DNA from 4 places in the Edwardsiella piscicida genome. Region 1 is predicted to be linked to each of the others. Evidence: predicted binding sites of a transcription regulator. Region 1 holds the regulator's gene; each other region holds the start of a gene.
What was found. Region 1 encodes CRP, which controls carbon source genes, mostly activating them, when cyclic AMP is high. Its sites were predicted from a motif close to ATGTGANNNNNNTCACAT; they were not measured.
Positions count from the first base shown of each region.

Region 2: a site for CRP is predicted at 1,238-1,255, ahead of yrbN (protein YrbN). Genes of this name have one in related genera too.
Region 3: a site for CRP is predicted at 1,091-1,108, ahead of msrB (peptide-methionine (R)-S-oxide reductase MsrB). Genes of this name have one in related genera too.
Region 4: a site for CRP is predicted at 1,159-1,176, ahead of L1P05_RS06535 (iron-containing alcohol dehydrogenase). Genes of this name have one in related genera too.

Region 1 covers NZ_CP090968.1:3,470,076-3,472,279, forward strand. Annotated here, with positions in the region: gene L1P05_RS15855 (YccS/YhfK family putative transporter) at 1-913, opposite strand, end outside; gene crp (cAMP-activated global transcriptional regulator CRP) at 974-1,606, opposite strand; gene L1P05_RS15865 (YheU family protein) at 1,958-2,182, opposite strand; gene L1P05_RS15870 (hydrolase) at 2,188-2,204, opposite strand, start outside.
Region 2 covers NZ_CP090968.1:455,467-457,670, reverse strand. Annotated here, with positions in the region: gene L1P05_RS02050 (DEAD/DEAH family ATP-dependent RNA helicase) at 1-1,161, opposite strand, end outside; gene yrbN (protein YrbN) at 1,154-1,231, opposite strand; gene nlpI (lipoprotein NlpI) at 1,335-2,204, opposite strand, start outside.
Region 3 covers NZ_CP090968.1:1,598,005-1,600,208, reverse strand. Annotated here, with positions in the region: gene pncA (bifunctional nicotinamidase/pyrazinamidase) at 1-185, shown strand, start outside; gene L1P05_RS07265 (YeaC family protein) at 219-476, opposite strand; gene msrB (peptide-methionine (R)-S-oxide reductase MsrB) at 546-956, opposite strand; gene gapA (glyceraldehyde-3-phosphate dehydrogenase) at 1,316-2,204, shown strand, end outside.
Region 4 covers NZ_CP090968.1:1,443,310-1,445,513, reverse strand. Annotated here, with positions in the region: gene flhC (flagellar transcriptional regulator FlhC) at 1-25, opposite strand, end outside; gene flhD (flagellar transcriptional regulator FlhD) at 27-374, opposite strand; gene L1P05_RS06535 (iron-containing alcohol dehydrogenase) at 1,318-2,204, shown strand, end outside.

The DNA of each region.
Region 1 (2,204 bases):
CCAGCTTTTCCAGCGCCGACACCTCGCTGCGCATAGAGAAATGCTGCGGGTAGCGGTGGTACAGGATGTCATCCGCCAGTACCCGCAGACGCCCGGCCACCACCTGCGCGTTGCGGCGAATGATCGCCTCGGCCTGGCTTTGTTCCACCAGAGTTTGCACCTCCTCCGGCTGGGAGAGGCTGACGGTAATATGCTCCTGTAGATCCAGCGCCACCTGAAAGTAGCGCACCAACCGCTTATATTCCGGGTTATGGACCAGGGACAGCATATGCATCTGCTGATAGATCACGCTGATAAGATCCATCACCTTTTGCTGGCGGTTCAGCAGCGGCGGCAGCGCCGTCTGCGGATCGCTGTGCTGCGTGAGCAGGCTGTACTTGGCCTCAATGTAATCCGCCAGCTCCAGGTACAGCTGGTTCAGGGTTTCGCGGATCGGCTGCCCTTTCCACAGGACAAACCAAAACCAGGTGAAGGCGCCGTACCAAATCGTACCGACCAAATACAGCAGCGGCCCCTGCCAGATAGGCACCATCCCCACCATGCTAAGGGTAAAGATGGCGGCGACCAGCGTTGCCGGCAGTAAACGGGCGTGCAGCGGACTGATCTCGCCGTTGACGCCAAACAGCAGCGCCAAAAGCAGCATAGCCAGCGGCAGCGGCACCGACCAAAGCAGGGCCATCTGCAGTAACAGGCTGCCGAGCGCAAACAGGGTGCCGCCCACCGCGAGGCGTTTAAAGAAGCGTTTATGGGGGGTATCAAGACCGGCGATATTGCAGCAGACCGGTACCAGAGAAAACAGCAGCCCCTGCTGCAGCTGGCCTACCATAAGCCCGAACAACACCGGCAGACACAAAACCAGCGTCTGGCGCAGTGCATAGTTCACTTCCGGGTGGTAGATAAACCGCCGCCACATGAGCACCATCCTGGGGATGGGTTGAAGATTCCGCGCCGCCCGTGCGGCGCGGGCGCAAAATCAACGCGTCCCGTAGACGACGATGGTTTTACCGTGTGCCGAGATCAGGTTCTGATCCTCCAGCATCTTCAGAATACGTCCTACCGTTTCACGAGAGCAGCCCACGATCTGGCCGATCTCCTGACGGGTGATCTTAATCTGCATGCCGTCCGGGTGCGTCATCGCATCCGGCTGCTTGGCCAGATTCAACAGCGTCTGGGCAATACGGCCCGTCACATCCAGGAAGGCCAGGTTACCGACTTTCTCTGACGTGACCTGCAGACGACGCGCCATCTGGGCAGACAGACGCATCAGAATATCCGGGTTAACCTGGATCAGCTGGCGGAATTTCTTGTAGGAAATTTCAGCCACCTCACAGGCGGTCTTCGCCCGCACCCAGGCGCTGCGCTCCTGCCCTTCCTCAAACAGCCCCAGCTCGCCAATGAAGTCGCCCTGGTTCAGGTAGGAGAGGATCATCTCCTTACCCTCTTCATCCTTAATCAGTACCGCTACAGATCCCTTTACGATGTAATAAAGCGTCTCCGCTTTTTCACCCTGGTGAATCAAGGTACTTTTGGACGGATATTTGTGAATATGGCAATGGGACAGGAACCATTCGAGAGTTGGATCTGTTTGCGGTTTGCCGAGAACCATTCGCTATTATCCTCTATTGTTATCGCATCCCCGGTGCGCCAAACGCACCCCCCGCCGGACGGGGCCGGGAAACTGCCTAGTAACCTGCTATAGCACTGCACTTGTCGAATATAGTTTCCATAGCCTAAGGGAGATGATCCCCGGCGATCTTGATCTATACCCGCTTCATTCCATTAAAGGTGCATGTCGGCTTAGTTTGTAGCATAGCTTGGCCTTACTGTCTCGCACTGTCTCGCTTCAGCATGGAATAGCTCACTGTTCGCCGCCGTTTTTTCTCCGCCTGCGACGTTTTTGCTTTTTATTTGCACAGCGCGGCGCCGGGCGCCGCGCGGGAAAATACGCCAACGTGCGCTAATCCGCGCCCTTAAACTGGCTGCGCGGCATAATATTGACGCTTTCATGCAGCTCGGACCATACCACGACCGCCTCACCGCACTGCAGCTGACGCCGCACATCCTCCACCTTCTGCGTCAGGCTCCTCTCCTGCTCGCCATAGTCAGTCCCCTCTCGCAGGACAAAAGCCTCGATCAGGCTATCCAGCGTCTCTGGGGCAATCTGTTGCCAAGGAATGATCACGCGTTTTACTCCAAATAGGGGG
Region 2 (2,204 bases), 750 kb from region 1:
AAACTTGGCCAGACGGCGAGTGCTGAGCAGCTCGGCGTTCGGCAGTTCGACTTCCGGAATGGTCAGCTTCATGGTGCGCTCAATGTTGCGCAGCAGACGACGCTCACGGTTATCAACGAACAGCAGCGCACGACCGGCACGGCCGGCGCGGCCGGTACGACCGATACGGTGCACGTAGGATTCGGCATCCATCGGGATATCGTAGTTAACGACCAGGCTGATGCGATCGACGTCCAGGCCACGGGCAGCCACGTCGGTCGCAATCAGGATATCCAGACGACCGTCTTTCAGACGCTCCAGGGTCTGCTCACGCAGCGCCTGGTTCATGTCGCCGTTCAGCGCCGCGCTGCTGTAGCCGTTACGCTCCAGCGCTTCGGCCACTTCCAGGGTGGCATTCTTGGTGCGCACGAAGATGATCGCCGCATCAAAGTCTTCCGCTTCCAGGAAACGCACCAGCGCTTCGTTTTTACGCATCCCATACACCGTCCAGTAGCTCTGGCTGATGTCTGGGCGGGTCGTCACGCTGGACTGAATGCGCACTTCCTGCGGCTCATTCATAAAGCGACGAGTAATACGACGGATAGCCTCCGGCATGGTGGCAGAAAACAGAGCGGTCTGATGCTCCGCCGGGATCTGCGCCATGATGGTCTCAACGTCTTCAATAAAGCCCATACGCAGCATTTCGTCGGCTTCATCCAGCACCAGGCCACGCAGGCTGGTCAGGCTCAGCGTACCGCGCTTCAGGTGATCCAGCAGACGGCCCGGCGTACCGACCACGATCTGCGGCCCCTGACGCAGGGCGCGCAGCTGAACGTCATAGCGCTGGCCACCGTACAGGGCGACCACGTTGATGCCGTGCATATGCTTAGAAAAATCCGCCATAGCTTCAGCAACCTGTACCGCCAGCTCACGGGTCGGCGCCAGCACCAGTACCTGCGGTGCTTTCAACGACGGATCGATATTGTTCAGCAGCGGCAGAGAGAACGCCGCCGTTTTACCGCTGCCGGTCTGCGCCATGCCCAGCACGTCGCGCCCGTTCAGCAGGTGAGGAATACAGGCCGCCTGAATCGGTGACGGCTTCTCATAGCCCAAATCATTCAGGGCTTCAATAATAGGTGCAGCTAACCCCAGGTCAGCAAAAGTAGTTTCGAACTCAGCCATGTAAACGTGCCTCATATGCAATGGCGGCCAGTCTGCATAACTCGTCTAGAAAACGAACAACATTTTTCATTGAAAAGTGTGAACCGGCTCAAATTAGATGAAATGACGAACAAAAAAACCTCGCCCGTTAGGACGATTAAATCAATGATTTAAGGATATAAATGCCCGTCAGCTTATTGCTGGTCCGATTCTGGTATGTCGTCTTGCTCTTGACCCAAGCGGGCCAATTCCAACAGTGCGTAACGGTTCTCAACAAAGTTATGAACGTTGTTGGCCACCGTCAGTTTGAACAATGCAGAAGCACTGCTCTTTTCCCCCAGACTCAGGTAATGTTTACCTAAATAGAAGTCAGTTTCACTGAGATGCTCAGCGAGCGAAGTGTTATCCGTTGCATCTGCCTGTAAACGTTCCATCAGCGTTTTCTCGCTGATTTTGCCCAGGTAGAATTCGACAATATTCCATCCCCATTGACTCCGGTTCGCTTTATTGTAGCGCTGGCTCAGCGCCGTAAGCGCCTGCTCCTGGTTAAGCTCACGCTCAGCCAGGTAAAGCCATAACGACCGGAACGGATCGTTGGGATCGTCTTGATAAAACGCCTGCAGATCATCTTGCGCTAGCGAATACCGCCCGCCGTAATAGAGGGCAATACCGCGATTTAAACGCGCATAGCTGTAAGTTGGATCAAGCTCTAGTACAGAATCAAACGCTTCATAGGCGGCATCAAAGTTGCCCGCCTGCGTTAAATAAATACCCAGATAGTTAAAAACCTCTGGCATATCAGGACGAATGGCCAGCGCCTGCGAAAAATCATTACGCGCTAATGCCCTCAGTCCGAGACTATCATACAGTACTCCGCGCTCATAGAGAAGCTGTGCGCGTTCATCATCCGTTAATGCTCGGCTGGCAAGGATCTGCTCCATGCGCGCAAGCATTACTTCCTGCTGCAGCGACGGCTGCAAAGGAATGGCCAGTACTTCGTTTTGGCGCCAATCAGCGTTGCTGCATCCTGCCAACAGAATTGCTGTCGCAACATAACACCAGCG
Region 3 (2,204 bases), 1.9 Mb from region 1:
CGACGGATTACTGCGTGAAGTTTTCGGTGCTGGACGCCCTGCGCCTGGGCTATCAGGTCAATATCATTCGCGACGGCTGCCGCGGCGTGGATCTCACGCCCGGCGATAGCGAACGCGCGCTGGCCGAAATGGTCCGCGCCGGGGCTAGCCTAACCCCGCTCACCACGCTCAGCCACCTGCGCTGAGCGCACACCCGCGGCACCGCTCCGCGCGGTGCCCTACTTCGCCAACGGCGCGCTAAACAGCGCCTTCAGCGCCTGCTTGCTTTTCATTTCTATCTCCCCGCGGGTATTCACCGTTAAATGCGCCGCACGGTGATTATGGCGCGACTGGTACAGCATCACCATTTGCAGCGCCTCGCCGCGCTGCGACTCACTCAGCCGAGAGCCGTCCGGCCACTTGCCCAGCTCAACGGCGGTCACCAAACGCTGGTAGACATCTTCATTCATTATTGAGATCAAGCGCTCAATATCCATATGTCCTCGCTAATATCCGCTTTGCTGAATCGCTTCACCATGGTACTATCATTTCAAGACATCAAGGGGTTAACCCAGGGTCCAGCGGCCATCCTCTCCGGCGCAGAAATGCAGCGCAGCGGAGTTCACGCAATAGCGCTCGCCGCTGGGTTGGGGGCCGTCGGGAAACAGATGTCCCAGATGCGCATCGCACTGCGCGCAGCGAATTTCGATGCGATGCATATGGTGCGAATCATCATCCAGACAGCGAATGGCGTCGGCGCTATAGGGGCGAAAGAAGCTCGGCCAGCCGCAGCCGGAATCGTATTTACTGTCGGAATAGAACAAGGGGCTGTTGCAGCACAGGCAGTGGTATATCCCCTCCTGGCGGTTATGCAGCAGTCGGCCGCTAAACGGCGGCTCGGTGCCACGCTCCTGAGTGACATAGCGTTGCATTTCGGTTAATTGATGTGGGGATTGGGAGAGGTTTTCTTTAGCCATGTTATGTTCCGCGGCCTGCGTCGAATGGATAGGATTGGGCAGAAATAGAATGCCATCAAACATAACAAACAGTTAACAATAGATCAGCATCATTTGGTCTAAACTGTGTGGCTGGAACGCGGCGGGAATGACTTTTGTGATGAGCATCACAAACAGACAGCACGCAGGTTTGAGACTCTCGCCGCCGCCCCCATGTATGATGGAATACGGTGAGTTTGGCATCGTGGATGCTATCTGCACAGTCGCCGCGGCGGCTTTGACGTATAGCAACAATTGACACGATTCCGCTTGACGCTCCATAAGGTTTTTGTAATTTTACAGGCAACCTTTTATTCACTAACCAATAGCTGGTGGAATATATGACTATCAAAGTAGGTATCAACGGTTTTGGCCGTATCGGCCGTATTGTTTTCCGTGCTGCTCAGGAACGTTCTGACATCGAAATCGTTGGCATCAACGATCTGCTGGATGCCAACTACATGGCATACATGCTGAAGTACGACTCTACTCACGGTCGTTTCAACGGCACTGTTGAAGTGAAAGATGGCCACCTGATCGTTAACGGTAAAAAAATCCGTGTTACCGCTGAAAGAGATCCGGCTAACCTGAAGTGGAACGAAATCGGCGTTGACGTTGTTGCCGAAGCGACCGGTCTGTTCCTGACCGACGAAACCGCGCGTAAGCACATCGCCGCCGGTGCCAAGAAAGTCGTCATGACTGGCCCGTCTAAAGATGCTACCCCGATGTTCGTTATGGGCGTAAACCACAAGAACTACGCTGGCCAGGAGATCGTTTCCAACGCATCCTGCACCACCAACTGCCTGGCTCCGCTGGCTAAAGTCCTGAACGACAACTTCGGCATCGTTGAAGCGCTGATGACCACCGTTCACGCTACCACCGCGACCCAGAAAACTGTCGACGGCCCGTCCATGAAAGATTGGCGCGGCGGCCGCGGCGCTAGCCAGAACATCATCCCGTCCTCTACCGGTGCAGCCAAGGCCGTTGGCAAGGTCATCCCGGAGCTGAACGGCAAACTGACCGGTATGGCTTTCCGCGTTCCGACCCCGAACGTCTCCGTTGTTGACCTGACTGCTCGCCTGGCCAAGCCGGCGACCTATCAGCAGATCTGTGACGTGATGAAGGCCGCTTCTGAAGGCGAAATGAAAGGCGTTCTGGGCTACACCGACGAAGCCGTCGTTTCTACCGACTTCAACGGCGAAGTATGCACCTCCGTGTTTGATGCCGACG
Region 4 (2,204 bases), 1.7 Mb from region 1:
CCTGAATGATGCTTTTTTCGCTCATGTCAGCCCCGTTTCCCCGAATCATTTCCGTCCGCCGACAGCTGCTGAAGCAGATGGCTGGACAAAAGAATTCCGGTATGAATCTGTTGCAGATCATCCACGCGTGACTCTTGGGTCAAACGTTGGATAGTCTGATGATCTTCAAAGCGAAACTGGCATACTAACTGATTGGTTTCAGCCAGTTTTACCATCTGCGGCAGCGTCAGCTGAACCAACGTTTCCGCCATTTCAGCGTCAATCCCCAGCCGGAACATGGCGGAGGCTTTGTCGTCATGAATTAATCGCTGTGCTAATAACAAATATGACAAGTTAATGTCATAAATATGCTTGAGTATTTCCGAGGTACTCATTATCTCACCCTGCTTGACTCAATCGGCCAACACAATGAAACGTACCTTTACTATAACTGCGCGAGGCGCAGGTGAACGAGGTACCTGATAACCGCTCAACTAATGTGAAATGGAGCATAACGGCCATGATTACTGCGTGTTATATGACCCGACGTTGTACTTTTGATATACAAATGGAGGTTAGGCACCCTGAGGGTGAATAACAGACGCCATTAAGACTATTCTTAAAACGCTGCAACTCTACCCCTGAATGACCGGAATGTACAACGCGCCAAGGCGTCAAATTTGAGAAAAGTGTGATCTAGATCACAAAAAATGGTAGGAAAAGTATGACTTTTGCCGTATTGGCTCACATTTTGACCTAACGCGCAATCTGCGCGCGCTATCCATTTAACTTTTTGAATAGCAAGAAAAATTTTTGGAGAAAAAATAAACCGATTTTTGCATTTTTAGATTTTTACGTTGTAATAATGTATATTTTTAGGTTTAAAGTCTGAATAAAAATTCGATAGTCATACAAAGAACTAAACGATGAGCAAAACCATAGAATAAAAATAGATAGCCTTGATAGCCGGCGTGGCGCCATAGAATACTTCCTGCGCTAAATTCTGATATATCTCAATTAATGCGGGGATATCCCCCCCTCCACCGAGCACCTATTTCTCTTTATTCAGTAATATCGATATAACTATTCATAGAATTTATTCGTTGTATTCATCATTTGACAGAATAAATTACGCCACGCAGAGACCTTACGCGCGTGGTTAATGGTTTTTATGACCAAAAGTGCGTATCGTCACATTTCGCGCCTGTGGGCTCAGAAGGGGCATGTTAGGCTGTGTTCTATCACGCCGCGCTACGCCGACGTTACTCGCACATCACGGACACGACCGATCCGACCGGGGGAAGCGTATGCCCCCACCACGACTGAGGAGTCCCGCCTATGTTCAACTTTGACTACTATAATCCCACCCGCATTCTGTTTGGCGGCGAACGCATCGCGGATATCCCGCAGCATATTCCCGCCGAGGCACGCATTCTGATCACCTACGGCGGCAACAGCGCCCGCCAGTTTGGCTACCTGGACGAAGTCCGCCGCGTACTGGGCCCCCGCATCATCGGTGAGTTTGGCGGCATCGAGGCCAACCCCGAGCTGGAGACGCTGCTGAAGGCGGTACAGCAGGTGCGCGAGCAGCGCATCGATTTTCTGCTGGCCATCGGGGGCGGCTCGGCGATCGACGGCAGCAAGTTTATCGCCGCCGCGGCGCACTATACGGGCGATCCCTGGGAGATGTGGCGCCAAAAGCGGCCGCCGCAGCGGGTGTTGCCGCTGGGCTGCATTCTGACCCTGCCCGGCACCGGTTCAGAGATGAACCCGACCGCCGTCGTCAGCCATCGACGCCTCGGCGCCAAGGTCGGCTACTCTCACCCCGCGCTGTTTCCGCGCTTCTCCGTGCTGGATCCCCACAAATCCTATACCCTGCCCGCGCGGCAGGTTGCCAACGGCGTCGTGGATGCCTTCGTCCATGTCATGGAGCAATACCTCACCTATCCGGTCTACGCCCGGGTTCAGGATCGTCTGGCCGAAGGGCTGCTGCTGACGCTGCTGGAGGAGGGACCGCGGGCGCTCAGCGAGCCCCACAGCTACGACGTCCGCGCCAGCGTAATGTGGGCGGCCAGTATGGCGCTGAATGGTATGGTCGGCGCCGGAGTACCGCAGGACTGGTCAAGCCATCGTATCGGCCACCAGCTGACGGCGCTGTACGGAATGGATCATGCCCTGACGCTGGCCATTCTGCTGCCGGCCGTCATGCGGGTGCAGCAGCAGGA